Regions from separate parts of the Acidovorax sp. JHL-9 genome, predicted to be linked through region 2. Evidence: predicted binding sites of a transcription regulator. Region 2 holds the regulator's gene; the other holds the start of a gene.

Region 1 (15,344 bases), on a different contig from region 2:
CCGTGCCGTGCGCAAGCTGTCGAGCCGTGCGGCCACGCCTGGCGACAGCGTGATGCTGTCGATCGACGTCAAGCTGCAAAAACTGGTGGAAGAGTTGTATGGGGCCCGCCGCGGCGCGCTGGTGGCCATCGACCCGCGCAACGGCGAGATCCTGGCGCTGGTAAGCAAGCCCACGTTCGATCCCAACCTGTTCGTGGAAGGTATCGATGTCGAAAACTGGACCGCGCTCAATGAATCCATCGACAAGCCGCTGCTCAACCGCGCCCTGCGAGGGCTGTACCCGCCGGGTTCGACCTACAAGCCCTTCATGGCACTGGCGGCGCTGGAACTGAACAAGCGTTCGGCCAGCATGATCATGAACGACCCGGGCTTCTACACGTTCGGTGGCCGCACCTTCCGCAGCCACGAAGGGGGGCTGGGCGCGCTGGACATGCACCGCGCCATCCAGTTCTCCAGCAACACCTACTTCTATTCACTGGCCGTGGAGATGGGCGTGGACACCATCCACGACTTCATGAAACCCCTGAGCTTCGGCCAGTCCACCGGCATCGACCTCAATGGCGAAGTGCGCGGCACCCTGCCCAGCACCGAGTGGAAGCGCAACGCCTACAAGCGCCCCGAGATGAAGCGCTGGTTCCCGGGCGAAACTGTCTCGCTGGGCATTGGCCAGGGCTACAACAACTTCACCATGCTGCAGCTGGCGCAGGCGCAAGCCACCATGGTCAACGGCGGAACCCGCTACCGCCCGCATATGGCCAAGGCCGTGAAGAATGCAGTCACGGGGGCGGTGACGGAGATCGCGCAGCCACCGGGCGAAAACCTGGGCTACCAGTCCAGGAACGTGGACATCGTGCGCAACGCGATGGTGGCCGTGAACACGGGGGGGACTGGAACGCGCGTGTTTGCGGGGGCTCCCTACACCTCGGGCGGTAAAACCGGAACGGCCCAGGCGGTCAGCCTGGGGCAGAACGTGCGCTACAACGCCAAGGCGCTGGAGGAGCACCAGCGTGACCATTCCCTGTTCACGGCGTTCGCGCCCGCCAAAGATCCGAGGATTGCGCTGGCACTGATCGTTGAAAACGCCGGATTTGGCGCAGCGCACGCTGCCCCCATTGCACGCCGGGTGTTCGACTACTGGCTGCTGGGGGAGTACCCGAGCGAGGCAGACATCGCCGCCGTGCAGAAGGGGCAGGCCTCGGCGCCTATCGGCAAGCCGCGTGCCGTGGCCGATGTCCCGTTGTTAGCCCCTTAGCGTCATCTAAAACAATAGCTGTTAACGCTTTCTGCAGAAGAGGTGCAGCCTGATTCGCTGATTAATCGGGCGCAACCGGTTGCACGCCACCGGAGGGTGCCGCGGTCCGCCGGGGTGGCCCCATCTGGCTGAAAACCAGAGCCACCACAATCAGGGCCGCACCGCCCAGTCCGGACCACCCCAGCCGCTCACCCAGCAGCACCCAGGCGGTCAGTGCGGCGAAAACCGGCTCCAGTCCGAACACGATGGCACTGCGCATGGCATCCACGCGCTGCTGGCCCCAGGCCTGCAGCGTCACCACCACCACGCTGGCCACAAAGCCCAGGTACACGAGCGCCAGCCAGCTCGCTGTCTGCAGCTGGCCCAGCGATGGCAGCCCGTCCATGCCGCCATCGCGGACCAGCAGCAGCGCGGTGGCGCAGGCGCACATCACGGTCGCCTGTGCCGCGGCCATGCGTGTGGCACGCAACGGGTGCGCCACGGTGCGGCGCGCGCACTCTTCCAGCACCAGGATATAGACCGCGTAGAACACCGTGCTCGCCAGCGTGAGCGAGTCCCCCGGATTCCAGGGGTCGTTCTCATGGAACATCAAGACCATGCCTGCGAACGCCATGGCGCATGCGGCCCAAAGGCGCCAGCCATAGCGTCGGCCGAGAGCCACCATGGCGATCAGGGGCACCACCAGCACGTTGAGCCCGGTGACGAAGGCATTGCGATTGCTGGTGGTGCGCGCCAGGCCTTCGATCTGCAGCCAGAAGGCCAGGAACAGCAACAGCCCCAGCGCGCAACCCCACAGGCGCTCCTTGGGCCGCATGCCCACCCACAGCGGTGCCAGCACCAGCAGCGCCAGGGCAAAACGCAACCAGATGATCTGCAGGGCATCGAGGTGCTCCGACAGCAGCTTCATGGCGGGGAAGGTGGTTCCCCACACGGTGGTGACCACCAGCAGGGCCAATAGTCCAAATCGTTCAGAGCGCATAAAAAGGAAACGGGTGCTCAGCGCATGCGCCTGCTGCACCGCGGCACTGGGGGTTCAAGGGGGAGGCCGGTCAGAGGCTCGCGCGGCAGCCACCGGACGGGGCCGGGTGCTTGGCGGTCGGCCGCGACGGGGCGTCGGCGATTCAGGTGCCCATCCGGCCGATGAAGGCGCGGATGCGGTCGTTTCCCGGATTGTTGAAGAACTCCGTGGGGGGGGCATCGTGCGCAATGCGCCCCTTGTCGAAGAACAGCACACGGTCCGCCACCTCGCGTGCAAAGCCCATTTCGTGGGTCACCACGATCATGGTCATGCCGCCGCGCGCCAGTTCGCGCATGACGTCGAGCACTTCCTGCACCATCTCGGGGTCCAGCGCCGAGGTGGGCTCGTCAAAGAGCATGACCTTCGGTGCCATGGCCAATGCGCGGGCGATGGCCACGCGCTGCTGCTGCCCGCCGGACAGCTGCCATGGGTACTTCTGTGCATGGTCCTGCATGCCAACGCGGCGCAACAGGGCCATCGCCTGCTCATTGGCCTGGGCCCTTGCAAGATGGCGCAGGCGCCGTGGGGCCAGTGCCACGTTGTCGAGCGCGTTCATGTGGCCAAACAGGTTGAACTGCTGAAACACCATGCCCACTTCGCAACGCTGCTGCTGCAAGGTGCGGGGATCGTCCGTGACGGGCACGCCACCGATGCGGATGGTGCCGCTGTCGTGGGGCTCCAGCCGGTTGATGGCGCGCAGCAAAGTGCTTTTGCCCGAGCCGGAGGCGCCGATGATGACCGTCACCTCGCCGGTGCTGAAATGCGTGGATACATCCTTGAGCACCTGGTTCGTGCCAAAGGACTTGCAGACGTTTTCTGCCACGATGTAGGGCGTAGTGGCGCTCATTGGATGCGCCCTTCCACATCAAAGCGGTGCTCGATGGCGTTGGACAGCTGGGTCACCAGCGTGGTCAGCAGCAGGTAGGTCAGGGCCACGGTGGTCAAGGTGGCAATGGGCTGGAACGTCGCTGACTGGATGCGGTTGCCCACATTGGTCAGTTCCACCACGCCGATCGCGTACGCCAGCGAGGAGTCCTTGAGCAGCGCCACGAAGTTGCTCACCAGGGGCGGCAGCGAGATCTTGAAGGCCTGCGGAAACACCACATCGAAAAATACATGGCCACGCCCGAGGCCCAGTGCGCGTGCAGCTTCCGTCTGGCCCCGGGGCACGGCCAGCAGACCCGCACGGATCGCTTCGGCGTTGTAGGCGCCCACGTTCAGCCCCAGCGCCACCACGGCGGCGGCAAAGTCGGGCAGATTCAGCCCCGGCACCAGCACCGGCAGCGCGAAGTAGACAAACAGGATCTGCACCAGCAGCGGCGTTCCGCGGATGGCCCAGATGTAAAAACCCGCCAGCCAGCGCAAACCGATCCAGCGGGCCGTCCGTGCCAGTGCCGCAGCCGTGCCCAGCACCAGACCCACGGCGCCGCTGACCAGCGTCAGCCACAGCGTGGTGCGCGCACCGTCGGAAAACGCCTGCGCGTTGGAGCCGATGGGTTCGGGGAAAAGGGAAAGGATCTGGCCGAGCAGGGCCAGCATGAACACCATGAGGACCAGCGCCGCAACCAGCGTGGCGTTGCTACGCTGCGGGCGGCTCCAGTGGCGCGGCCAAAGGGCTATGAGCATGGATCAGAGAGGGCCGAAGCCCCCGTTTTCAGTTGCAGCGTACGTCTTCGTTGAAGTACTTTTTCGACAGGGCGGCGTAGCTGCCATCGGCCATGGTTTCGGCCAGTGCCTTGGACCAGGCATCCGCCAGGGGCTGGTTGCCCTTGGCAACTGCCGAGGCGATGCGCTCGATGAATACCATTTCACCCAGTTGCAGGCCTGCCTTGGGGTTCTTGGCCACCACTTCCTTGGCCACGAAACGGTCGGTCACCCAGGCGTCCACCCGGCGCGAGGTGAGTGCGCTGCGCGCATCCACATCGGTGGGGAAGTTCTTCATTTCCTTGATGGTCGTGACCTTCTGGACATTTTCCAGGTAGCTGGTGCCGGTCTGCACGGCGACAATCTTGCCCCCCAGATCCTTGGCGCTGCGGATCGCGGGGTCCATGGCGATCACCATGCCGCCAGAGCAGTAGTGCGGCGCGGTGAAGGTGACGGCCTTGGCGCGCTCTTCGGTCACGCCATGCGATGCGATCACCAGATCCCAGCGGTCCTGCTTCAGGCCGGTCAGCAGGGCGTCAAAACCGATGGTTTTCCATTCGATCTTCAGGCCCATCTTCTTGGCTGCGAGTTCTGCCACCTCCACCTCAAAGCCCGTCAGCGTGGTGCCCTTGAAGTAATTGAAGGGTGCAAACTGCCCTTCGGTGGCCACAATGATCTTGCCACCTTTCTTGATCTCATCGAGGGAGCGGGCCTGTACGGAAATGACAGCGCACAGTGCCAGGGTGGAGGCGATGAACTTGAAAAGCTTCATGGTGAATCCTGTCGGGGTGGTACAGATACAAAAAATCCGGCTTGCGGGTCACGCAACCGGAGCCTGGAAAATGATAGCGCCCAAAGGTAATGGGCGTCATAAAACTGACGCAATCGATTATAGAGGGCAGTCCATGCGGCACCGCCTGTTTCCGCCAGCCCCTGGATCGCTGGCTGGGTGGCCTGTGGGGCGGGTGGTGGATCGGTTCAGCGCAGAAAGGCGTCGTAGCCGGTCTTGAGGATCAGCGCGCCCACCACCACGATGAAAATGCCGCGCACAAAGCCGGTGCCGTGCTTGAGCGCCAGGTGCGTGCCGAGCAGGCTGCCCACAACGTTGGCAATGGCCAGCGTCACGGCAAAGTGCCACCACACATGGCCCTTGGCGGCAAACAGTGCAATGGCAGCAATGTTGGTGGCGCAATTGAGCAGCTTGGCGGATGCAGAGGCGTTGAGGAAATCGTAGCCTAGCAGGCGTACGAACAGGAAGACGAAAAAACTGCCGGTGCCGGGGCCGAAGAATCCGTCGTAGAAACCGATGAGCCCGCCGATCAGGCAGGCCACCAGTGCTTCGGCCCGCCCCTCATGGCGGGGCCTGTGGTGCTGGCCCAGCTCCTTCTTGGCCAGTGTGTAGGCCAGCACGCCCAGCAGCACGAGTGGCAGCAACTTGCGCAGAAAGTCTGCGGACATCACCGTGACCGCCCAGGCGCCGGCGAACGCTCCCATGAAGCCGGCGGCTGCAGCAGGCAGCATGGCCGGCCAGCGGATCTGCACACGCCGGCTGTACTGCCAGGTAGCCATGGCGGTTCCCCATACCGATGCCGCCTTGTTGGTGCCCAGCAGCGTGGCCGGTGGCGCGCCGGGAAAGGCCGCAAACAGCGCTGGCACCATCACCAGTCCCCCACCGCCCACAATCGCATCCACAAAGCCTGCGAGCAGCGAGGCCAGGGTGATAAAAATCCATTCCATCGACGGATTTTCGCACCTTGTTTGCTATCAATTTGGTGAGATTCGGGGCAATCGACGGGGTGGCTTGCACGACAAACGGGCAAGAAAAAGGCGCTGGGATCACCAGCGCCTGAAAAAAGAATGCACCTCGTTGGGTGCTTGGAATTGGATTGTTGGTAGAAATGTCTCCTCGGGCCCCTCGCTTGGCACACCGAAGCGCGCTTTCGAGTGGCATGACTTTAACGGCTGCCCCTCGGTGGTGCATTGGGGATTTCCCACCCCTGTTGCCGTGCGTCCAGCGTTGTGGTTGCCCGGCGTCGGGCCAGGCCGGCTGGCATGGCCTGTGAAAGTGTTCGTAACAATTTGCGAAGGGGCGCGTCTATGTGGGCGTCCATGCTCCGGCAGCTGGCTGTCGATTACGCCGTCTTGCGCGCCTGCAGGATCCACTCGGCCGCCTTCTCGGCCAGCATCAGCGTGGGCGAGTTGGTGTTGCCGCTGGTGATGGTGGGCATGGCGCCCGCATCCACCACCCGCAACCCGGCGATGCCGCGCACGCGCAGCTGGGAGTCCAGCACGGCCATCGGGTCATCGTCGCGCCCCATCTTGGTGGTCCCCACAGGGTGGAAGATGGTGGTGGCGATGTCTCCGGCCAGGCGGGCCAGGTCTTCGTCACTTTCAAACTGCACGCCGGGTTTCCATTCCTCGGGCCGGTATTTGGCCAGCGCGGGCTGGGCCACGATGCGGCGTGTGACGCGCAGGCTGTCGGCGGCCACCTGGCGGTCTTCGGCGGTGCTCAGGTAGTTGGGCGCGATGGCCGGTGCGGCCTTGAAGTCGGCGCTCTTGATGTTCACCGTCCCGCGGCTGGTGGGGTTGAGGTTGCACACGCTGGCCGTGAAGGCCGGAAAGCTGTGCAGCGGATCGCCAAACGCGTCGAGCGACAGCGGCTGCACGTGGTACTCGATGTTGGGCCAGGGCTGGTCGGCACTGCTGCGCGTGAAGGCGCCCAGCTGCGAGGGCGCCATGCTCATGGGGCCGCTGCGCTTGAGCGCATATTCGAGCCCGATCTTGGCCTTGCCCAGCAGCGAGGTGGCCATGGTGTTGAGCGTCTGCACACCCTGCACCTTGAACACCGCACGGATCTGCAGATGGTCCTGCAGGTTGGCGCCCACGCCGGGCAGGTCGTGCGCCACCTCGATGCCATGCTGGCGCAGCAGCGCGGCCGGGCCGATGCCCGACAGCTGCAGCAGCTGGGGCGAATTCACCGCGCCGGCGCTCAGGATGACCTCTTGTGTGGCGCGGGCCGTGACCATTTCGTGGCCGTCCCACACCTGCACGCCGGTGCAGCGCTGGCTGCCGTCGGGCTGCGTCTCGATGAGGAGCTTGGAAGCCTGCGCGGCGGTCCACATCTCAAAGTTGGGGCGGCCATAGCAGGTGGGGCGCAAAAAGGCCTTGGCGGTGTTCCAGCGCCAGCCATTCTTCTGGTTGACCTCGAAATAGCCCACGCCTTCGTTGGTGCCGCCATTGAAATCATCGGTGGCCGGAATGCCTGCCTGCTGCGCCGCCTGGGCGAAGGCATCGAGCACGTCCCAGCGCAGGCGCTGCTTTTCCACGCGCCACTCGCCCTGGCTGCCCGTGGCCTTGTTGCCATGCAGGCGCTTGAAATTTTCGTTCACGCCGTCCGGCTGGTCCAGGCGCCAATGGTCCTCGTGGCGGCGAAAGTAGGGCAGTGCGTTGTCCCAGCGCCAACTCGCGTCGCCCGTCAGTTCGGCCCAGTGGTCGTAGTCACGGGCCTGGCCGCGCATGTAGATCATGCCGTTGATGCTGCTGCAGCCGCCCAGCGTCTTGCCGCGCGGGTAGCGCAGGGTGCGGCCGTTCAGGCCGGCATCGGGCTCGGTGTGGTAAAGCCAGTCGGTGCGCGGGTTGCCGATGCAGTACAGGTAGCCCACGGGGATATGGATCCAGTGGTAGTCGTCCTTGCGACCGGCCTCGATGAGCAGCACGCGGTTGCGGCCGTCCGCGCTCAGGCGGTTGCAGAGGAGGGCGCCGGCCGTTCCGCCGCCGATGATGATGTAGTCAAACGTGGTGTCGCTCATGGAATGAAAGCTGGCTGCAGCGTCGCGCGGAAGAAAAAAGGGGCTGAGAGGCTGGGTGCCATTGTGCGGTGGGCCGGCCCGCTGTCGAGGGGGGAAATGCGGATTGCTACGCTATTTGTAGCTAATGGTGCTTGTTGATATTGCGCCGGAAGTCAATTTGATAATAATTGCATGCACGGGGCCGGCGGCTGTGCTTGCGTGTGCAGTCCGGTCCTGGCGCGCTCCGCCGGCGCCGCGCCCCTGATTTTGTCCAACCATGGCGGCCCGTGCCGCCCCCTCCATGAGCGACCTTTCGCCCCACATCGTCCGTGTCGAATCGCCCCAGGGACCCCAGGCGCAGCTGCTGGGGCGCTGGGGTGCGGCCGAGCTGGGCCAGCGCGCCCACTGGCGGGTGCTGGCGGCGCAGTTGCGCGCGCATGCCGCGCCCGCGGGGGGCTGGGATCTGCGCAAGCTGCAGTGGCTGGACCATGTGGGCGCGCAATTGCTCTGGAACCACTGGGGCCAGCAGTGGCCCGAGCGCGTGCTGCTGAGCGAACCCCAGCGCGCCATGCTCGAACGCGTGGCGGGCCTGACGGTGGCGCCGCCGCCGCCAGAGCCCTGGCGCCTGTCCGAGCAGGTCGATCACCTCGGTGTGCTGGTGCTGCACGGCGTGGACCACGCCAGGCACCTGGTGCAACTGGTGGGCCAGCTGTCGCTCGACCTGGTGCGGCTGGCGCGGGCCCCGCACCGTGGGCCCTGGCGCGACATGTCGGGCCATGTGTACCGCATGGGTGCCACGGCGCTGCCCATCACGGCGCTGGTGGGTTTTCTGATTGGCGTGGTGCTGGCCTACCTGATGAGCCTGCAGCTGCGCCAGTTCGGGGCCGAGTCGTTCATCGTCAACATTCTGGGCATTTCGCTGATCCGCGAGCTCGGACCCATGCTGGCGGCCATCCTGGTGGCGGGCCGGTCGGGTTCTGCCATCACGGCGCAGATCGGTGTGATGCGCGTGACCGAAGAACTCGATGCCATGCGCGTGATGGGCATTCCCCACGGCTTTCGCCTGGTGTTGCCGCGCACGCTGGCGCTGGCGCTGGCCATGCCGCTGATCAGCGTCTGGACCACGCTGGCGGCGCTGGCCGGCGGCATGCTGGCGGCCGATGTCGCCATGGGCATTTCGCCAGCCTACTTTACCCAGGCGCTGCCTGCGGCGGTGAAGATTGGCAACCTCGGACTGGCGATGGCCAAGTCGGTGGTTTTTGGCGCCCTGATTGCCCTGATCGGTTGCCACTGGGGCCTGCGCGTCAAGCCCAACACGCAGAGCCTGGGCGAGGGCACCACGGCCTCGGTGGTCACCTCCATCACCATGGTCATCATCGTGGACGCGTTGTTTGCCGTGGCGTTCAAGAACCTCGGTATCTGACCCATGACTGCCCCATCCCCCCAGCCAGATTCTGCCGAACCGGTGGTGGACATCTCCGGGTTGTGTACCGTCTTCGGCAAGGGTGACGCGGCCTTCACCGTGCACCAGGACCTGCAGCTGTCGGTGCAGCGCGGCGAGATCCTGGCCCTGGTGGGTGGCTCGGGCACGGGCAAGACCGTGCTGCTGCGCCAGATGCTGGGCCTGGCCCGGCCCACGCGCGGGCGCGTCACGGTGCTGGGCCAGCCGGCCTCGGAAATGGGCCGCGAAGGCGCCGCCAGCCGGGTGGGCATGCTGTTCCAGCACGGCGCGCTGTTTTCGGCCTTCAATGTGCTCGACAACGTGGCCTTTGCGCTGCGCGAACAGGGCACCCTGCCGCCGGATGTGGTGCGTGACGCGGCGCTGGTCAAGCTGCAGATGGTGGGCCTGAAGCCCGAGCACGCCACCCGCATGCCGGCCGATCTGTCGGGCGGCATGGTCAAGCGCGTGGCGCTGGCGCGGGCGCTCATCATGGACCCCCCGCTGCTGCTGCTCGATGAGCCGACGGCGGGGCTGGATCCCAGCGCCTCGGACGATTTCGTGGACCTGCTGCGCGAGCTGCACGCGGCGCTGTGCCTGACCGTGGTGATGGTCACGCACGACCTTGATACGCTGTTTGCCCTGAGCACCCGTGTGGCCGTGCTGGCCGACAAGAAAGTGATCGTCACCGGCGCACCCGCCGAGGTGGCGCACTACCCTCATCCGTTCATCGAACACTTTTTTCTGGGTGAACGCGGCCAGCGCGCCATGGCGCCTGTGCGCACCGCCGTCACTGCCAAGGAATCCTGATGGAAAACAAATCCCACGCACTCGCCGCCGGAGTATTCGTGCTGGTGGTGGCCGCCATGCTGGCGGGCCTGGCCATCTGGCTCACCCGCGACAACACCAGTTACCAGCAATTCGAACTGACCAGCAAGGACGGCGTCACCGGCCTGCAGCCCCAGGCCGCCGTGCGCTACAAGGGCGTGGCGGTGGGCAAGGTCACGCGCATCGGCTTCGATCCGCAGCTGCCGGGCAATGTGCTGATCCGCATCGCGGTCAACGACCAGGCCCCCATCACTCCCAGCACCTTCGCCGTGCTGGGCTACCAGGGGGTCACCGGCCTGGCCCATGTGCAGCTCGATGATGAAGGTGTGGCGCAGCCGGTCGAGCCCCCCGGCCCGAGTGGCCTGCCCCGGCTGCCGCTGCGCAGCTCGCCCCTGTCGCGCCTGGCAGAGCAAGGCCCCGCCATCCTGGGTCAGGTGGAGGAAGCCACGCAGCGCATCAACCAGCTGCTGGGGGACGACAACCAGAAACGGTTCAGCACGGTGCTCGACAGCATGGGACAGGCGGCCAGCAGCGTGGCGGCCCTGAGCCAGCGGCTGGACACCACCGTGAAAGAGCGCCTGGACCCCACCCTGGCGGCTTTGCCGCCGCTGGCGGGCGACGCACGCCAGACCCTGCAGGCCTTGCAGCAGGCCGGCACCCAGGTGTCCACGCTGGCCGCCGACATCGGTCAGACCACCAAGCGCCTGAGCGCCGACGGTGGCGCCCTGGACCAGCTCACCCAGGGCACCCAGGCCCTGGCGCGGGTGGCCGACCAGTTTGGCAACAGCACCCTGCCACGCATCAACCGCGCTGCAGACGACACTTCGCGTGCGGCGCGCCAGTTCGGGCGCACGGCCGGGGGAGTCAACGAAAACCCGCAGGTTTTCATTTACGGCCCGGGCCGCGCCGGTGCTGGCCCGGGTGAGCCCGGTTTCGAGGCGCCCGCGGTCCAACCCTGATGCCATTCGCCATGAAAACTACCAAAACCATAGCTACCAGCGTTTGTGAAAAAAGCGTTGCAGCCGTACTTGCTGCTGCTTTTCTGGCGGGATGCTCGGCCTTGCCTTCACCGCCGTCACGCCCCGTGCACTACGACTTTGGCCCGGGCGCCATGGCACCCGTGCCCGCCGACCGGCGCGCGCCCCTGCCGCCCCTGGCGCTGGCCGATCTGGAGGCACCGGGCCTGGTCGAAGGCAGCACCGCCGTGCTGTACCGCCTGGCCTACGCCGACGCCCGGCAGCTGCGCCCCTACCGCCAGGCCCGCTGGAGCCAGCCGCCCGCGCAACTGGTGCAGCAGCGCCTGCGCGATCAGCTGGGCCAGCGCCGCGCCGTGCTCACGGCCGAGAGCGGTGCGGCCCAGGCGCGCTCCGCTGGGAAGCTGCCCACCGTGTTGCGGGTGGAGCTGGAGGAGTTCAGCCAGGTCTTCACCAGCGCCACCGAAAGCGCCGGTCTGGTGCGCCTGCGTGCCACGCTGGCAGAACCCGCTGCGACTGGTGAAACGCTGCTGGGTCAGCGCGTGTTCATCGTGCAGCGACCGGCCACCAGCGCGGATGCCGCCGGCGGCACGCGGGCCCTGGTAGAAGCCACCGACCAGCTGGCCCAGGAACTGGTGCAGTGGCTGGAGCAGCTGGGGCGCTGATCAGCCCCTGAACCGGGTGTGCCCCCGGGGAGAGGGCGGCGCTGTGTGGGGTGTGGCGCCGTCCGTGCAAAGCTGCAACCCGCGTCCTTGCCTGCCATGTCCGTAGGCCTGCGCTGACGCGTGTTTCGCGGCGTGGCCTACGCGGTGCGACGGGCATCGTTTCTACAGTGGACTCCATCGCATCACGCAGATGTTCCACGCATTCCGGGTGGATGGCAGAGGCGAAATTTCCGAGGAAGCGCACCATGAACGAAGACACCCTTCAAGGCAACTGGAAGCAGTTCAAAGGCCAGCTGGTCGAACAGTGGGGCAAGCTCACCGATGACGATTTCGATGTGATCGCAGGCCGTCGCGATCAGTTGCTGGGCAAGCTGCAGGAACGCCATGGCATCGCCCGCGATGTGGCGGAAAAGCAGCTCAAGGAATGGCAGGGACGCCATCCTGAATTCCGCTTCAGGGACTGACGCTTCTTGCGCACCAGCCCCCAAAACCGTTGAACCACTTTTGTCTGCGCACAGGTGCCGCGGCAACTGCGCAGCAGACTACCCTGAGGACCAAGCCATGAAAATCGCACGCACCCTGATTGCCACCATCACCGCCGGCCTGCTGGCCACGAGCGCCTTCGCAATGACCCAGCCGGAGTACAAGGCGGCGAAGGACACCATCTCGGCCGAATACAAGGCCAGCAAAGACAAGTGCAATGCCCTGACGGGCAATGCCAAGGACATTTGTGCCAAGGAAGCCAAGGGCCACGAAGACGTTGCCATGGCCGAACTGGATGCCAGGTACAAGCCCAGCGCCAAGGCGGAGTACAAGGCCCGCGTGGCCCGTGCCGACGCCGACTACGCCGTCGCCAAGGAAAAATGCGACGACCTCAGCGGCAACGCCAAGGACGTCTGCATGAAGGACGCCAAGGCCGCCCATGTGACCGCCAAGGAAAACGCCAAGGTGAGCGAAGCGCGGGCCCAGCCCGCCGACACACCCGCCGCCAAGGGTGCTGCCGTGGCCGAGGCGCGCAAGGACGCCGCCGCCGAGAAGAACGAGGCCAACTACAAGGCCGCCAAAGAGCGTTGCGACACCCTGCAGGGCGATGTGAAGTCCAAATGCGTGGACGACGCCAAGCGCATGTACGGCCAATGAACGGCAGCAGGGAACATCCTGGTGGATGCCCCCTGCTGCCGATGCCCCATGAGCCCCGCCCTGCGCGGGGTTTTTGCATGCGGGTGGCCATGCGCTGCGCACATGACTTGCGTCAATACTCCGGTCAACCTCCCCCCCTAAGCTGGCGCCTTTTTTGGACGCAAGGAAGCAAAGATGGCTGCACTGCAATGGTCGGAGGCGCTGGCGCTGGACCTGCCGCTCATGGATGACACCCACCGCGAGTTTGTCGATCTGCTGGCGGCGGTGGAAGCCGCCGACGACGCCACCCTGGTAGCCAGGTGGCAGGCACTGGTGGAGCACACCGAGCAGCATTTCGGCCAGGAGGATGCCTGGATGGCTTCCACCGGCTTTGCCTCGGGCAACTGCCATGCCCTGCAGCACAAGGTGGTGTTGCAGGTCATGCGCGACGGTGCCGCGCGTGCGGCGGACAAGGGCGAGCTGCATGTGGTGCGTGCCATGGCGGCCGAGCTGGCGCTGTGGTTTCCCCAGCATGCGCAGAGCATGGACGCCGCCCTGGCCCTGCATCTGCGCCGGGTGGGCTTTGATGCGACCACGGGGGTGGTGCATGCGCCCGATGCGCTGCCAGATGGCTTGCTCCATGGCTGCGGCGGCGCGAGCTGCTCGGACGAGGGCACTGCGCCCGCCGCTGTGGCCGCAGCCGTGGCCTGAACGGCGGCGGCAGGGGGCCGGGGCTGCTGCCGGGTGCTGCTGATGTTTGCTTTGTTCTTGATCGCTAATAGCGCTTGATGGATGAGCGCTTTCTGTGCTTTTGTATCGATTCCCGTTCGACCCGCCCGGGTTATGGGGCTGTGGCCGCGCGCCATTGCTGCACCTGTTCTATCACCCACTGGGGCGCATCCAGCGGCAGATCGTGCCCCGCATCGGCATGCAGGGCCAGGGCGCAGTGCCAGCCACGGGCAATGGCTTGCGAACAGCGGCTGTCCACCAGCTGGTCGTTCTGGCTGGCCAGCAGCAGGATGCGGGGGGTGGGGGGCAAGGCGGGCGCGCGGTAGCGGGCCGCCGCCGCCAGCTGGCGCAGGGCGTTGGCGGCCGACACCGGGCGCAGGGTGCGGGCGGCCACCCAGTCGCGGATGACGGCGCTGCGCGGGTCGGGCGCGTTGCTCGTCAGCCGCCACACCGTGCGTTCGATGGCGTCGGCCGATCGGGGAAGCAGCGCCAGGCCCAGCAAGGCCGCATAGTTGCGGGGGCGCAGCCGGTGAAAAAAGGGGCTGAACGGGCGAAAGCTGGTGTTCACCAGCACGCAGCCGCTGACTTCTTGCGGCGCTGTGCGGGCCCATTCGGTGGCCACCATCGCGCCCAGCGACATCGCAAACAAATGCAACGGCGGGTGCACCCCTTGCCTAGCCAGTTCGGCGCGGCAGGCCGCCACCATGCCCTGCACGGTGGCCGGGCTTTGCTGTGCATGGAACAGGCCGTTGCCCGGCAGGTCGATCGACACGACGCGGGCCCCGGGCCATGCGCTCTGGAAATCGTCAGCAAACCGCCCCCAGTGGGCGGTTTCGCGGGTCAGTCCGCGCAGCAGAACCCAGGTGTCCATGTTCAATACCACTCGGCCAGCGCGTTGGCGCGGCGTTGCGCGTAATGTTCGGCTCCGGGCACCCACCGCTGGTGGCTGCAGGCCGCGCGCGACAGAAAATCGAGCAACGCCAGATGCCGGCGCAGCACCCGCTGCTGGCGGTGGTCGATCAGCGGATTGAAGATGCCCAGGCGCGAGAACAGCTGGCGCGGGTTCTTCTTGATCCAGATCCACGAGCCCATTTCCAGCGTCAGCGGCAGGAAGATGCGCCCCGCTTGCTCGCAGGACTGCAGGTACAGGTAGTCCCACAGGTCACCATGGGCCAGGTACTGCGTGCTCTGGGGTTCGATGATGTACTGGTGGTTGCTGTGGGCCTGCAGGAAGATGTCCTTCAGTGCATGCAGCTCGTTCAGGTGCGCAATGGGCTTGCGGGTGTGGGCAAACGGAAACCACAGGCGGTCGCGCACCCCGAAGCCCGAATGGCAGTCCAGCGCAATGCTGAAGGGGCGGGGCAGCAGCTCGGCGCCCACCACCTCGCACAAGGCCTGGCTTTCGACTTCCATGGGTGCGCCCGGGTGACCACGGTACCAGGGCAGGCCGGCGCTCAGCCGCTGCCCACCCATCAGAAAAGGCACGCGGTCCAGGGCCTGCACCGGCGCATTGCGCATCAGGTCCACCCCGTTCGGGTTGGCGCGGGTGGCCGCCCACATGCCGCCGGGGTTGACGATGGGCATGAACACCAGGCGCACCTGCTCGAGCTGCTGGTGCAGCGTGGTGTCCCAGCGCAGCCGCATGGCGATGTTCTGCAGGTAGGCCAGCACCACCTCGGCGCCGATGCGTTCCAGGCCATGCACTCCCCCAAAAAAACCCACGGCAGGGACGTGCGGGCTGGTGTTGCCAATGCCGATCGAATAGATGGGAAAGCGCTGGCCCGATGCCACGCTGACCTCGCGCACCACGCGCACCTGCAGGTCGGGGCCGCCCTGCTCGATGATCTTTTCCAGGGCCAGCAGTTCGGGCAGAACGTTTTCGGGCACGG
Region 2 (15,344 bases):
CGGCCGGGAAAAGATGCATTCGATCAAGGCGATAGAGCTGCATTTCTGGATGGCCACCATCGGCATCGTGCTGTACATCGCTGCCATGTGGATTGCCGGCGTGATGCAGGGCCTGATGTGGCGCGCCATCAACCCGGACGGCACCCTGACCTACACCTTCGTTGAAAGCGTGAAGGCGACCTATCCGTTCTATGTCATCCGCGTCGCCGGTGGCCTGCTGTACCTGGGCGGCATGATCGTCATGGCCTGGAATGTGTGGGCGACTGCTATTTCTGGTCGTTCTGTCAAGGTGGCCATTCCCGCTGTGAACGCTGCGCACGCCTGAGCCCGAAGGAGCCCATTCATGTCTGATAACAACCAAAATGCTTCTGGCGGCTTCTCCCACGAGAAGGTGGAAACCAGCAATTTTCTGATGATCGTGCTGATCCTGCTGGTGATCGCGATTGGCGGCCTGGTGGAAATCGTCCCCCTGTTCTTCCAGAAATCCACCACCGAGGCGGTGACCGGCGTGCAGCCTTATTCGGCGCTGCAACTGGTGGGGCGCGATGTGTATATCCGCGAGGGGTGCTACAACTGCCACTCGCAGATGATCCGTCCGTTCCGTGCAGAAACCCTGCGTTACGGCCACTACTCCGTGGCCGGTGAGTTCGTGTACGACCACCCCTTCCAGTGGGGCAGCAAGCGCACGGGCCCCGATCTGCATCGCGTGGGTGGCAAGTACAGCGACGAATGGCATCGCATTCACCTGAACAATCCGCGTGACGTGGTGCCCGAGTCCAACATGCCTGCGTATCCATGGCTGGAGAAAAATGCCATTGATCCAGCCGATGTGGCGCCGCGCATGAAGGCCTTGCGGACCGTGGGCGTGCCTTACACCGACGCGCAGATCGCTGCGTCTGCTGCCGACGTGAAGGGCAAGACCGAAATCGATGCCTTGGTGGCTTATCTGCAAGTCATGGGCCGCGCGCTCAAGTAAAGGAGATTGGCCATGGACATCACGACCATGCGCATCGTCGCCACATTGGCATCGATGGCCTGTTTTATTGGCATCTGGGTCTGGGCCTACAGGGGCCGCAACAAGTCCCGGTTTGATGAGGCAGCCCGGCTGCCCTTCGAGCAAGATTGACCTTCACCAGAACGAGAACACCCCATGAGTGACTTCACCAGCAATTTCTGGTCGGTCTTTGTGACCACGCTGACCTTGGTCGGCATCATCGCCTGCGGCATTCTGCTTTGGATGGCGGGCCGCAAGAAGGTTATGGCCACGGCCGAGAACACCACCGGCCACGTCTGGGACGAGGACCTGGTCGAAATGAACAACCCCCTGCCGCGCTGGTGGGTGTGGCTGTTCGTCATCACCATCCTCTTCGGCCTGGGCTATCTGGCTGCCTATCCCGGTCTTGGCACCTTTACGGGCAAGCTGAACTGGACGCAAAAGGGTGAATACGAGGCTGAAATGGCCAAGGCCAAGACGGAAATCGAGCCGCTGTATGCGCGTTTTGCTTCCATGAAGCCTGAAGACGTGGCCGTGGATCCGCAGGCCCATGCGATCGGCGAGCGCTTGTTCATGAACAACTGCGCCCAGTGCCACGGTTCCGACGCCCGCGGCAGCAAGGGCTTTCCCAATCTGGCAGATGCTGACTGGCTGCATGGTGGCACCCCTGAAAAGATCCGCGAGACGCTGCAGAAGGGGCGCATCGGCAATATGCCTCCCATGGCCGCCGCAGTGGGTTCGCCGGAAGATGTGCGCAATCTGTCGCACTATGTGCTGAGCCTGTCTGGCAGCCCGCATGATTCGCTGCGGGCATCGCTGGGCAAGACCAAGTTCGTGGCGTGCGCTGCCTGCCACGGCAACGACGGCAAGGGTAACCAGGCTTTGGGCGCCCCCAACCTCACGGACGACATCTGGTTGCATGGATGGGGCGAAGCAGCCATCACCGCCATGATCAACAATGGCAAGGTGAACGAGATGCCCGCACAGGCCGACAAGCTGACCGAGGCGCAAATCGGGGTGCTGGCATCGTATGTGTGGGGCTTGTCCAACAAGCCTGCCGCAGCCCGATGAACTCGGGGTGGCTCCAGTTCCGACTGGGGCTGCTTTGCAGTGCTAGTTATCCGCTTCCATAGTCCGCACCATGAAATCATCCGACAAGGCGCCGCGCAAGGTCATTCCCATCGCGGCGGCCACGCCCGAGCCGTCGGCGGAGGGTGAACTTGTCTCCCTTTACGAGGCCCAGAAAAAAATTTACCCACGATCGATCAGTGGGTTCTTTGCGCGTTGGCGTTGGGTCATGGTGTTTCTCACGCAGCTCGTTTTCTATGGGCTGCCCTGGCTGGAGTGGGGCCAGCGCCAAATGGTGCTGTTTGATCTCGGTGCCCGTCGGTTCTATATTTTTGGGTTGGTCCTGTACCCACAGGATTTCATCTATCTCACGGGTTTGCTGATTATTTCAGCGCTCTCGCTGTTTCTGTTCACTGCGGTTGCGGGTCGTCTGTGGTGTGGCTTTGCCTGTCCACAGACGGTCTATACCGAGATATTCATGTGGATAGAGCACAAGATCGAAGGCGATCGCAGTGCGCGACTGCGATTGGATGCCGGTCCCTGGACCTTTGAGAAGATTCGCAAGAAATTCTTGAAGCAGACGGTCTGGGTTGCTGTTTCCCTCTGGACGGGTTTCACTTTTGTCGGGTATTTCGTGCCGATTCGGGAACTGGGTCCCGAGTTGTTGGCTTTTGCTGGCACCTGGCAGATTTTCTGGGTGTTTTTCTACAGCTTGGCCACCTATGGCAATGCTGGCTTCCTTCGGGAGCAGGTATGCAAATACATGTGCCCCTATGCGCGTTTCCAGAGCGCAATGTTCGATCGCGATACCCTCATCGTGACCTATGACGAAGCCCGCGGCGAGCCGCGCGGGCCCAGGGTCAAGACGGTGGACTACAAGGCCAAGGGCCTGGGCGAATGCATCGACTGCACCCTGTGTGTACAAGTGTGTCCCGTGGGCATCGACATCCGCAAGGGTTTGCAATATGAATGCATTGGCTGCGGTCTTTGCGTGGATGCCTGCAATACCGTGATGGACAAGATGCATTACCCCAGAGGCTTGATAAGGTATTCGACCCAGAATGGTGTTCTGCATCGCTGGAGCCAGTCGCAAATCTTGCGCCATGTCTTGCGCCCTCGCGTGCTCATCTACACCGCGGTTCTGGTGGCTTTGTGTGTGGGCATGCTGGCCAGCCTGAGCACGCGCACCCCCCTGAAGGTGGACATCGTGCGTGACCGTGCCGCCTTGTCCCGCATTGTTGCGGGGGGCAAGCTTGAAAATGTCTATCGACTGCAGATCATGAATGCCACAGAGGCCGCACAGCGCTACCGCATTACTGCGAGCGGGCTGGATGGCTTGGAAGTGGCTTCGGAGCAGGAGGTGGACATTGGTGCTGCAGAATCCCGTTGGGTCGCGGTGCGACTGCAGATACCGTATGGATCTGCGGCCCCTGGTTCCCATGCGATTCATTTCGATATATCTGCACTGGAAAGCGGCGGCAAAGTGACTGAGAAATCCATATTCCTGGTGCCACGCTGAGTCAATTGAGTGAAGGTCACGCTGTGCGCTGCATGGCGTCTTGTGGCCTGTATGCTGATACCTGAGGAGCTTCCATGCCAACCAGCCCCGTTATTACTCCCGGACCCCAGCCATGGTGGAAGTTTGGGCATGTCTGGCTGGTGATTGCCGGACCGGTCATTGTGGTGATCGCCGGCTTCATTACGCTGTGGCTTGCCGTGAGTCGGCCGGACCCCGTCGTCGAGGAGGACTATTACCGCAAAGGGATTGAGATCAACCAGACGCTGGCACAGCCAGAGAAAAGTTTGGCCCCTGCGCTCAAGGGCCGCAACCATGCGGCGACACCTGCCGTAGATCAGCCTCGCTGAACGAGAGTCCCAACTGGTCGCATACAAACGCTCCCCGCAACCCCGAGGAAACACACGATGTGGACACAACGCCTGATGTGGATTGCATGGCCCGCTTTTCTGGTGGCCGGGATCCTGGAAATGCTGGTTTTCGCCATGGTGGATCCACAGGATCTTCATTGGCTCGGTCAACCATTGACGCTGTCCCGCCAGGGGGTCTATACCCTTGCGTTCTTTGCGTTCTGGATCATTACCATGGCTGCCAGCGCGCTGACAACGCTGCTCTCCATGTCACCCTTTGAACTCAACCGCTGCCCCGTGCCTCCGGATGCCCGACCGGACGATTGCCACAAGGCATCGTCATGCCCGTGACGGCCCATACCTGAACAGCGATCAGTGACAAGCCTGCTGGTTGTTGACAATACGCTTGAGTGCCTCGGTGTCCAGAATGCGGACATGGCGCTGTTTGACTTCTACCGTGCCATCTTCCACAAACTTCGAGAACGTGCGGCTGACTGTCTCCAGCTTGAGTCCAAGGTAACTGCCGATTTCTTCCCGTGTCATTCGCAATACCAGTTCGGACTGCGAGAACCCGCGGGCATGCAGGCGTTGCACCAGGTTGAGCAGGAACGCGGCCAGGCGCTCTTCTGCGCGCATGCTGCCCAGCAAAAGCATCACACCGTGTTCACGAACGATTTCCCGGCTCATGATCTTGTGAACGTGGTGTTGCAACGCCGTGACTTCGCGCGATAGTTCTTCGATGCGATCAAAGGGCATGACACACACTTCGGCATCTTCGAGGGCGACTGCATCACAGGTGTGATGGTCGTTGACGATGCCATCGAGTCCAATGATTTCACCCGCCATCTGAAAGCCTGTGACCTGGTCGCGCCCATCTTCGGTAGCGACGCAGGTCTTGAAAAAACCAGTGCGAATGGCATAGAGAGAAGTGAACGACTCTCCATTGCGAAAGAGCGTACCTCCCCGCTTGATTTTTCGCCGCACTGCCACGATATCGTCAATGCGTTGCAACTGCTGCTCGTTCAGGCCTACGGGCATGCACAGTTCTCGCAGGTTACAGTTGGAGCAGGCGACTTTGATGGTTTGCGGGTTCATGGGCACTGGGACCTGGACAGGTCAGGGTAATTGGCTTGTATCTGCTGGGACTCCATTGTCCCGTGGTGCACGCGTGGCGGCTGACTTGAATCAAATTGTCCCCCCTGTACCCATTCGTCTTCTTGATTAAGGTCAAGGACGTGGGCCAAAGGGTACGGCACAGTACCGATGCACGCAAGGATATTTTCCCATGACCGCTGTTACCCCAGAACTTCTGCGCCGTTTTGACATTCCAGGACCGCGCTATACCTCCTACCCCACGGCTGACCGGTTTGTGGAGGCTTTTGGGCAAGAGGACTATGTGTTGGCACTGTCACAGCGCCGGCTTGGTGCTACGGCCATGGCACTGCCGTTGTCGCTGTATGTCCACATTCCGTTTTGCGAATCGTTGTGCTACTACTGTGCCTGCAACAAGATCATCACCAAGCACCATGACCGTGCCGACGTGTATTTGCGCTACCTCAGCCGCGAGATTGATCTGCACACGGCCCACTGCGGCACCGGACAGGTGGTCAGCCAGTTGCACCTCGGGGGCGGCACGCCGACCTTCCTTTCGGACGACGGGCTGCGCCAGCTCATGGCAACGCTGCGGCGCAGTTTCACCTTTGCGCCGGGTGGTGAGTATTCCATCGAGGTGGATCCTCGCACGGTCACTTCGGAGCGGCTGGCGGTGCTGGCGGAGCTCGGCTTCAATCGATTGAGCTTCGGGGTGCAGGATTTTGATGCCGAGGTTCAGAAGGCCGTGCACCGCATTCAGCCCGCAGAGCAGGTGTTTGCATTGGTGGAAGCGTCTCGTGCGCTGGGCTTTGAGTCGGTCAATGTGGATTTGATTTACGGGCTGCCGCGCCAGACACCCGAGTCGTTTGATCGCACGCTGGCACAGGTGGCCCAGTTGCGCCCCGACCGAATCGCTTTGTATGCCTACGCCCATTTGCCCGATCGTTTCAAGCCGCAGCGGCGCATCATCTCGACAGAATTGCCCGCTGCATCCGCCAAGGTGACCATGCTTTCGCGTTCGCTGGACGCGTTCATTGATGCCGGTTACGTCTATGTAGGCATGGACCACTTTGCCTTGCCTACGGATGCGTTGGCGGTTGCCAAGCGGCAGGGGCGCCTGCACCGCAATTTTCAGGGCTACAGCACCCAGCCCGACTGCGATCTCATCGCCCTGGGCGTATCCGCGATCGGCCGGGTGGGCGCGACCTACAGCCAGAACGCCAAGTCGCTGGAGGAGTACTACGACCATCTGGATCAGGGGCGGCTGCCCGTGGTGCGGGGGTTGGCGCTGAATCGTGATGACCTGGTGCGCAGGGCCGTCATCATGGCGCTGATGTGCCAGGGCGAGGTGTTGTTTGAGCCCATGGATCAAGCTTGGCTCATTGATTTTCGGAAGTATTTCGCGCCGGAACTGGAGCAGTTGGAGTCCATGACCGAGCAGGGACTCGTTACGTTGACTGCCGAGGGTGTCAAGGTAACGCCCATGGGCTGGTTCTTTGTGCGCGGCATTGCCATGGTGTTTGACCGCTATTTGCAGGCTGACCGCAATCGGGCCCGGTTTTCGCGCATCATCTGATACCCATCATTCGAGCTGTGCCCCGGTCTTCATGCTTGCACCCCTTGCCGTAACGGCTTTGCTCATGGGGCTCGCTGGCGGGCCCCATTGCTTGGCCATGTGCTCCGCGCCTTGCGGTGCGATCATCGGCCAAGGGGTGGCGCGCTCGCAAGCGGGCAGTCCCGTCTCTCAGCCGGTTCAGTGGTTTCCCAAAGATGGAACCGCTCGCCGGCTGTTCGCATTTCACTTCGGGCGCCTGGCGGGCTATGCCGGGGGGGGCGCCCTGGCAGCGCTGGCCATGGACAGTCTGGCATGGGTGACCCGGCAAACCATGGCCTTGAGTCCGGTATGGACGCTGATGCACGTGGCGGTCATGGCCTGGGGTTTGATGATGATGGTGCAGGCGCGACAGCCTGCGTGGGTAGAGCAGGCAGGGCGTGCAGCCTGGCGCCGCGTGCAACCCCTTGTCCGCGCGCCGGGTGGACTGCTGGTGGCGGGCGGGCTTTGGGCACTCATGCCATGCGGATTGCTTTATTCGGCCCTGCTGGTGGCAGCGCTCAGCGGCAGCGTGTTGCAGGGCGCTGTCACCATGGTGTTTTTTGGCGTGGGGAGTGGGTTGTGGCTGGTGGGCGCGCCCTGGCTGTGGGGGCGGCTGCGTTCACGCATCAACGCGGTGCGAGCCAGTTGGGGAACCCGGCTGGCGGGTGCGCTGCTGGTCGGGGTGGCGGGGTGGGCATTGTGGATGGATCTGGTTTACAAACCCTCTCTCTGGTGCAGATAACTTCAGCGGGAAATACCTTGGGGTCACTCTGGCGGGTGGCGTCACGCCAGAACTTCATCATTGGGATTGCGGGGCACAATGGCCTGGGCGGCGGCGATAATCCTTGCAGCCAAGGGTGGTGCGCATGTCTCCATGTTTCTCCATGCATGCCGTGAAACTCCGTGAATTCCTTCCTCCTTATTGATACCGGCCCGCTTCGCATCGGCATGTATGTTCAGCCCGACGTGGGCTGGATGCACCACCCATTCAACGACCGTTATGCCAACGTCGTGTCGGTCGATTCGGCCAGACCGCTGAGGCCCAAGGTCATCGTTCATGATGCCCGGGTGCCCAAGGACGAAGCCCCCGTGCTGGACCTGGAGGCGATGCCCGAGCGGGCTATACGGCGTAGCCTGAAGCCTGCGCAGTTGCCGCGCGATGCGCTTGGCTATCTGTCTCCGCGCAAGCGGATCTGCCATTTTTTTGCGCGCGCTGTAGATCCTGGTCCTGACGAGGTGCACGCATGAACCCGCTACCACCGCAGTCTTGGCTGGACGGCCTGCAGGAAGCGGTGTGGCTCGTGGATGCCGGCAGTTTGTGCATCGTCCAGTCGAACCAGGCGGCTGAGCGACTGGTGGGCATGTCCGGGGAGGACATGGTCGGCAAGGCGGTGACAAGCCTGGCGGCAACACCCCAGGACTGTGCATTCTGGTCCGAGCCATTGGCCACTCTTGCGAAGGGCATCCACTCCCACACCTGCGTATGGCGGGCCGATGGCGTCCTGGTTCCGGTCGATCGGCGTGTGACCTGTCTACAGCACGACGGCGCTCCAGCGGTTTTGATGCTGACGATGCTGGACCGCAGTGCCCAGGAGGCTAGCCAGCAGGAACTCGAGGCCCTGCCGTCCGAGTTGCGCTCCACCCTGGATTCCGCAGCCGATGGCATGCTGGTATGTGGGCTTGACGGACGTGTGCGCGCCTTCAACCAGCGGCTGGTGCACATCTGGAGCATCCCCCGCGAACTGCTGTTGCAGCGCAATGACACGGCGGTGCATGACCACCTGGCCTCCCGGGTGGTGGATCGCAAGCACTACCAGGAACGTCTGAGTGCCATTGAGCGCGATCCGCTGCTTGAGAGTACCGACATCTTCCAGTTGCACGGCGGCATGACGGTGGAGCGTCGCGTTGTTCCGCAGCTTCACCAGGGCCACCCCGTGGGGCGCGTTTATTCTTTTCGGGATATCACCCGGCAGGCCGAAGCGCAGGCCAGCTTGCGCCTGGCGGCGCGGGTTTTCGATTCCAGCCTGGATGCCATTTTCATTGCAGACAGCAGGCACCATCTGATGCGCATGAACCCGGGTTGCGAGCGATTGCTGGGCCCTTGCGCAGCCGCTTTGGAGGGGTCCATGGCCGCGTCTCTGTTCGGCAGTGGTTCGGACGCCTCCTTCATGGAGCAGGTGCAGGCGGGATGGGAAAGCGATGGTTTCTGGGAGGGTGAGCTCTGGCTGCCCCGTGACAACGGTGCTTACTGTGCCGTGCATCTGTCGTGGGTGGCCCTGCGCGATGACGAAGGCCGGCTGATACAGAGCATTGGTTTCATGCGTGACCTGACGCAGCAGCACGCGGCCAAAAAACGCATCGAGGAACTGGCGTACAGCGATGTCCTGACCGGTTTGCCCAATCGGCTGCTTCTTTCTCAGAGGGTGGAAACCGCGATCCAGGGTGCTCGCGCCAGCGATACGGGCTTTGCCATCCTTTTCCTGGATCTGGACCGGTTCAAGATCGTCAATGACTCGCTCGGCCATCACTTCGGTGATCGCGTATTGCAACTGGTCGCCGAGCGTCTGCAGGCTTGCCTGCGGCAGACGGACATGCTGTGCCGGCTTGGCGGCGATGAGTTCGTGATTTACCTGCATGGCGCCGACGCTGTCGTGGCCGAAAGCGTGGTGCGCCGGATGCTGGAGGACATGCTGAGCCCCTTCTTGCTGGATGGCATGGGCTTTTCCATCCAGTGCAGCATTGGCATGGCGCTGTATCCGCAGGACGGCACCACCCTGGACGAACTCATCAAGCAGGCTGATACGGCCATGTACCGTGTCAAGGAGCGGGGGCGTGGCAGCTATGGCTTCTACCAACCGCAGATGAACGCCAACCTGCTGTCGCGCATGAAGCTGGAGCACGCCATGCGCCAGGCGCTGGGCGAGCAGCGGATGGCCGTGCACTATCAGCCCCAGGTGAACCTCGCTACCGGCCGGATCGTCGGCGCGGAAGCGCTCATCCGATGGACCGACCCCGAGTTTGGCGTGGTATCTCCCACGCAGTTCGTGCCGCTGGCGGAGGAGTCGGGCTATATCGTGACGCTGGGGGCGTGGGTCATGGAGCAAGCCGTGCGGGAGGCGGCGCAGTGGATGCACGAGGGCATGCCCATTGTGGTGTCCGTCAATGTGTCTGCGCTGGAGTTTCGCCAGGCCGATTTCGTCGAGCGCCTGACGCGCCTGCTGGCTGTGCACCAGTTGCCGCCGACCTTGCTGGAGCTGGAGCTGACCGAAACCATCCTGCTGCAGGATGCGCAGGAAATGGAACTGCGATTGTTCTCCCTGGCTGCGCTGGGTGTGGGCCTGGCCATTGACGACTTCGGCACAGGCTACTCCAGCCTGGCCTATCTGAAGAAGCTGCCCATCGACAAGCTCAAGATCGACCAATCCTTCGTGCGGGGATTGCCGGAGGATGACGGCGACCGCGCCATTGTCAGCGCCATCGTCAGCATGGGGCATGCGCTGCATATCGAAGTGGTGGCCGAGGGCGTGGAAACCCTTGGACAGCGCGCCATGCTGCAACAGCTGCAGTGCGGGCATTTTCAGGGATTCCTGTGCTCACCGGGCTTGCCAGGCGCCGAGTTCCGTCAATTGCTGTTCAACTCCAGCCACGGGCTGGCGCAGTTTGCGCCGGTCGAATAACCGGGGTTCACCGGTGGTGTCAGCGGCGGGTGGCACGCTGACCTCGTTTGCCTCGGAGGGGCATCGTAAACAGGCTCTCAGAAAGCCGCCACGCCCTTCCAGAGCATGTAGGCCGCCAGCATCAGCAGCAGGCTGGCAAAAACCCGTTTGAGTTGTTTCACCGGCAGCTGGTGCGCCGCCCGCGCACCCAAGGGCGCGGTCAGCACACTGCAGGTGGCAATGGCGGCCAGCGCAGGCAACCAGATGTACCCCAGCGAGCCCGATGGCAGTCCTGCCACAGACTGACCGCCCACCGCATACCCCACCACATTCGCCAGGGCAATGGGAAAACCCAGCGCGGCGCTGGTGGCAACGGCGTTGTGAATGGCCACGTTGCACCATGTCATGAACGGCACGCTGACAAAACCACCGCCCGCGCCCACCAGGCCAGACAGAAAACCAATCACCCCCCCGGCCGCCAGTTGTCCGCTGGTTCCCGGCATCTGCCGGGACGGCGCAGGCTTCTTGTCCAGAAACATCTGAAAGGCCGAGAAACTCACGAAAAGCCCAAAGAAGATCGCAAGAAACGCCCCCTTGAGCAACGCAAAAACGCCCAGGCTCGCCACCAGCCCGCCGATCACGATGCCTGGTGCCAGCCTGCGCACGATGTCCCAGCGCACGGCACCTCGCTTGTGGTGTGCGCGAACGCTGGAAACGGAGGTGAACATGATGGTGGCCATGGAGGTGGCAATGGCCATCTTGACCGCCAGGTCGGGGGGCACTTGCTGGTGACCCAGAATGTAGGTCATGAAAGGCACCAGCAGCATGCCGCCGCCAATGCCGAGCAGGCCTGCAAGAAAGCCGGTGCCCAGACCGAGGATTGCGAGTTCAACAACCAGAAGGGGTTCGAGCATCATGCCAAGAGGTCCGGGGGGACTGAGTGCGCCGCATCTGCACAGGGCGTGCCCGCGCCGACGGAAGGGAAAAGAGGGTGTCTGCAAGTGCCACCGGACCGGCATCCTGAACCGGGGGTTCAGGTGGGCGAGGGCAGCCAGGCGTTGGGTTCATCTGACGCGAGATGATCACGCTCACCGGGCGATGTACCAAGCCCGTGCTCAGTGAGCATTGGTTCAAGGAAATATAAAGCCCGGCAGCACCGCAGACCCCTCTATTGTAGGCGTTGGCCGCTCGGACTGCCGGCACTGCCCGATGCCAGGGTGGCAACAGAGGGCGCGCTGCACGCCCGTTCCTCAGAGCAGGCGCCCGTCTTCGCCCAAGGCGTCATCCAGGCGCTGCACGAGTGTCTGCAGTCGCAGGGCATCCGCGCCTGCGTTGAAGGGCTGGCTGGCGGGTTCGCTGGGGTGGGGCAGGGTGGCTGGATGCATGTGCGCAGCCGCCAGGTCGGCAGCTTCCCGATCGGCAATATCAAATGCCAGGTTCAGCGCCGCCAGCACGGCAATGCGTTCGCGTGCCCGCACCTTGCCGGCATCGCGGATGCGCGTCATGGCGGTGTCCACGCGCTCCACCGCTTCCAGCAATCGCGACTCGTGCCCCTCGGGGCAGGACAGCAGATAACTTTGCTGCAGTATCTGCACCTCGATTTGCTTCATTCGACGTCCTTGGGAGGGGGGGATGGGGGCAGGCGTTCGAGCAATGCGTCCACCCTGGCGCGGGCGGCGCTCAGGCGCGATTTGAGGGAGTCGCGCTCCTGCGTGAGGGCTGACACTTGGCTTGCCAGCAGGGCATTGGTGCGTTGGAGTTCCGCGTGGCGCAAGAGCAGGCGTTCAACGCGGTCGGCGATCTGGTCGATGGTGGAGGGGGCGTCCATACAGCGCACGATTGTAGAGGGCCGCACAGAAACCCCCTTAAAATCCTGCTGTTGGTGCTCGCGGTGTGGTTCACATACCGCAGTTCAACGGGAAGCAGGGAGGTTGCACCAGCCATGGTGCGCCCAGCCTGCGCTGCCCCCGCAACGGTCAGCGGACGAATCACTTGATTCCCTCTCCATTCACAAGCCACTGGGCGCCTTGAACAAGCACCTGGGAAGGCATTGGAGGGCGCTCCGCCAGCCCGGATACCGGCCAACACGGTGGTTTTGCGCGCCTATGGAGGCGTGCCATGCCTTGTCTCCCACATGCTGGCGGGGAAGCCGGCTCGGGTAGTTTGTTGACGATGATTCCTATGAAAATCCGTACCCCTAGTGCGCGCCGTGTGCGTCATATCGCGCCGCTGTGCCTGCGCCCCTGCGTGCTGGCTGTCCTTTCCTTCGTGTCCGCCCATGCGGCGCAGGCGCAGCCACTCGCAGCGCCCGTGCTGCTGGCACAAAACACACGCATGCCTTCGCTGCAAGAAACGGTGGTGACCGCCACGCGCACCGAGCAGCCCCTGGCCGATCTGGTGGCCGACGTGTCGATCGTGGACCGCGAAACCATTGAAGGCAGTGGTGCCACGGGCCTGGCTGATGTGCTGGCGCGCCTGCCGGGTGTCGAGATTTCTCGCAACGGGGGGGTGGGCAATGCCAGCAGCGTTTTTCTGCGGGGCGCCGAGTCGCGCTTCACGGCGGTCTATATCGACGGCGTGCGCATTGACTCGCAATCCACCGGTGGTGCGCAGTGGGAACAGATTCCGCTGTCGCAGATCGACCGCATCGAAGTGCTGCGCGGCCCCGCCGCTGCGGTGTACGGCTCCGACGCCATCGGCGGCGTGATCCAGCTTTTCACCCGCCGGGGCGAAGGCGCGGCCAAGCCGTATGTGGGCGTGGGCGTGGGCAGCCAGGGCACCCGCAAGATCGAGGCCGGCGTGAGCGGCGCGGCTGGACAAGACGGTGCGTTCGATTACTCGCTGGGCATTGCGCGCGAAATCAGCGACGGCTTTGATGCCAAGGTCAGCGGTTCCCACAACCCCGACCGCGACAACTACCGCAGCACCTCGGGCAATGCCCGGCTGGGTTTTCGCATCAATGCCCGGCACCGCCTGGACGCCACGCTGCTGGCCAGCCGCATGAACGCGGGCTATGACAACTCCTCGTACAAAGCGGCCAAGCCGGTGGATGACCGCAGCCTGAACCGCCTGCGCACGGCAGGGCTCACCTGGGCGGCGCAATGGTCGGATGCCTACAGCACGCGCGTGTCGGTCACCGACTCGGTCAATCGCTACGAAACCACGCCATCGCCTTACCTGACCGAGACAAAGCTGCGCGGTTACCTCTGGCAGAACGATTTCCGCTGGGGAGACCATCGCTTCAGCGCGGCCCTGGAGCGCCGTGAAGACGCATTGCAGAACAAACCCATTGATCGCGACCGGTCGCAGGATGCGCTGGCGCTGGGCTATGGTTACCACGCCGGTCGCCATACCCTGCAGCTCAACGTTCGCCATGATTCCGACAGCGAGTTCGGTGGTAAGGACACCGGCAGTGCGTCCTACGGCTACGCCTTCGCTCCGCACTGGCGCGCCACGGCATCGGTGGGCACGGCGTTCCGGGCACCCACCTTGTACCACCGGTTCAGTGAGTACGGTGTGGCCACGCTGCAGCCCGAAAGCAGCCGCAACGCCGAGTTGGGCCTGCGCTACGCGCAAGACCGCAGCAGCTTCTCGGTGGTGGCCTACCGCAACCGGGTCTCCAACCTGATCTCATTCGTGGGTGCGGGCACCTGTGCATCGGCCTTCGGCTGCTATGCCAACACCGCCCGCGCGCAGTACGAGGGAGTCACCTTTGCAGGGTCTTACCACCTGTCGGGCGTGCAGCTTCATGGCTCGATCGACCTGCAAAATCCGCGTGACCTGAACACGGGCAAGCAACTTGCCCGCCGCGCCAAGCGCCATGCCACCCTGGGGGCGGACACACGCATCGCGGACTGGACGCTGGGCGCCGAGGTGCAAGCCTCGGGTCGCCGCTTTGACACCGTGGCCAACACCAACGTGCTGGGCGGCTACACGTTAGTCAACCTCTACGCCAGCACCCGTATCGCCCGCGACTACACCTTGCTGGCCCGCGTCGACAACCTGGCCGACAAGGACTACCAGCTGGCCCGCACCTATGCCACGCCCGGCCGGACGCTGTATGTCGGCGTGAAGTGGGCACCGCAGTAAATGCCGGTTGCCATGTCTGCCCCCGCCCGCTGCCCCGCGCTCCTGGTCGCCGCCCCCGCCTCGGGCCAGGGCAAGACCACGGTGACTGCCGCCCTGGCGCGGCTGTATACGCGCAAGGGCCTGAAAGTGCGGGTGTTCAAGTGCGGGCCGGATTTTCTCGACCCGCACTGGCACCAGCTCGCCAGCGGTGCGCCGGTGCACCAGCTCGACCTGTGGATGACCGGCGAGGCTGACTGCACCCAGCGCCTGCACGCGGCAGCGCAGGAGGCTGACCTCCTCCTCATCGAGGGCGTGATGGGCCTGTTCGACGGCGATCCCAGCGCCGCCGACCTGGCCCAGCGCTTCGGTGTGCCGGTGCTGGCGGTGGTGGACGCCTCCGCCATGGCCGGCACCTTTGGTGCACTGGCGTTTGGCCTGCAGCATTACCGCCCGGGTCTGCCCTGGGCGGGCGTGCTGGCCAACCGGGTGGGCAGCGTGCGCCACGCCGACATGCTGCGGTCGGGCCTTCGGGCACCCGAAGACTGGCTGGGTGCGCTGATGCGGGTGACTGCCAGCGCCGATGCGGGCGCTGCCCGGTCTGCAGGGGCCCTGCTGCCCGAGCGGCACTTGGGCCTGGTGGCGGCGCACGAGCTGTCCGACAGCCAGCAGCGCCTCGATGCCGCTGCCGACGCGCTGGAGGCCACGCCGCTGGGGCAGATGACCGCCCAGGAGCTGCAACGCTGGGCGGTGGATTTCCCCGCGCCCGTGCACTTGCCGGCCGTGCCCGCCTTGCTCGCTGGGCGCACGGTGGCCGTGGCGCGCGATGCGGCGTTCTGCTTCATCTACGACGCGAATATCCGGCTGCTTGAGCAGATGGGCGCGCGCGTGGTGTTCTTCTCACCCCTGCAGGACACGGCGTTGCCCGCGTGCGATGCGGTGTGGCTGCCCGGCGGCTACCCCGAGCTGCACACCGCGCAGATCGCGGCCAACACCGGCATGCAGGCCA

What was found. The regulator FNR, encoded in region 2, switches genes on or off when oxygen is low (the NO sensors DNR and NnrR bind a similar motif). The targets are predictions, from matches to a motif close to TTGATNNNNATCAA.
Region 1: K225_RS0102840 (hemerythrin domain-containing protein) is a predicted target of FNR. The motif match lies at 12,850-12,863, and genes of this name have one in related genera.

The regions. Positions count from the first base shown of each region.
Region 1 covers NZ_AUEX01000002.1:247,440-262,783, forward strand. The annotation lists gene mrdA (penicillin-binding protein 2) at 1-1,252, shown strand, start outside; gene K225_RS0102780 (DMT family transporter) at 1,314-2,231, opposite strand; gene K225_RS0102785 (amino acid ABC transporter ATP-binding protein) at 2,374-3,117, opposite strand; gene K225_RS0102790 (amino acid ABC transporter permease) at 3,114-3,896, opposite strand; gene K225_RS0102795 (ABC transporter substrate-binding protein) at 3,925-4,686, opposite strand; gene K225_RS0102800 (TSUP family transporter) at 4,893-5,651, opposite strand; gene K225_RS0102805 (GMC family oxidoreductase) at 6,047-7,723, opposite strand; gene K225_RS0102810 (ABC transporter permease) at 8,004-9,125, shown strand; gene K225_RS0102815 (ABC transporter ATP-binding protein) at 9,129-9,950, shown strand; gene K225_RS0102820 (MlaD family protein) at 9,950-10,927, shown strand; gene K225_RS0102825 (ABC-type transport auxiliary lipoprotein family protein) at 10,939-11,607, shown strand; gene K225_RS0102830 (CsbD family protein) at 11,853-12,071, shown strand; gene K225_RS0102835 (hypothetical protein) at 12,169-12,747, shown strand; gene K225_RS0102840 (hemerythrin domain-containing protein) at 12,922-13,437, shown strand; gene K225_RS0102845 (alpha/beta fold hydrolase) at 13,568-14,326, opposite strand; gene K225_RS0102850 (M14 family zinc carboxypeptidase) at 14,329-15,342, opposite strand.
Region 2 covers NZ_AUEX01000008.1:47,918-63,261, reverse strand. The annotation lists gene ccoN (cytochrome-c oxidase, cbb3-type subunit I) at 1-325, shown strand, start outside; gene ccoO (cytochrome-c oxidase, cbb3-type subunit II) at 344-976, shown strand; gene K225_RS0106660 (cbb3-type cytochrome c oxidase subunit 3) at 989-1,126, shown strand; gene ccoP (cytochrome-c oxidase, cbb3-type subunit III) at 1,151-2,065, shown strand; gene ccoG (cytochrome c oxidase accessory protein CcoG) at 2,136-3,581, shown strand; gene K225_RS0106645 (FixH family protein) at 3,656-3,928, shown strand; gene K225_RS0106640 (hypothetical protein) at 3,986-4,279, shown strand; gene fnr (fumarate/nitrate reduction transcriptional regulator Fnr) at 4,301-5,023, opposite strand; gene hemN (oxygen-independent coproporphyrinogen III oxidase) at 5,214-6,596, shown strand; gene K225_RS0106625 (sulfite exporter TauE/SafE family protein) at 6,628-7,356, shown strand; partial or broken gene K225_RS0106620 (phosphohydrolase) at 7,605-7,862, shown strand; gene K225_RS0106615 (bifunctional diguanylate cyclase/phosphodiesterase) at 7,859-10,291, shown strand; gene K225_RS0106610 (sulfite exporter TauE/SafE family protein) at 10,369-11,184, opposite strand; gene K225_RS0106605 (cell division protein ZapA) at 11,521-11,880, opposite strand; gene K225_RS0106600 (cell division protein ZapB) at 11,877-12,098, opposite strand; cobalamin riboswitch at 12,134-12,371, shown strand; gene K225_RS0106595 (TonB-dependent receptor domain-containing protein) at 12,452-14,359, shown strand; gene K225_RS0106590 (cobyrinate a,c-diamide synthase) at 14,372-15,344, shown strand, end outside.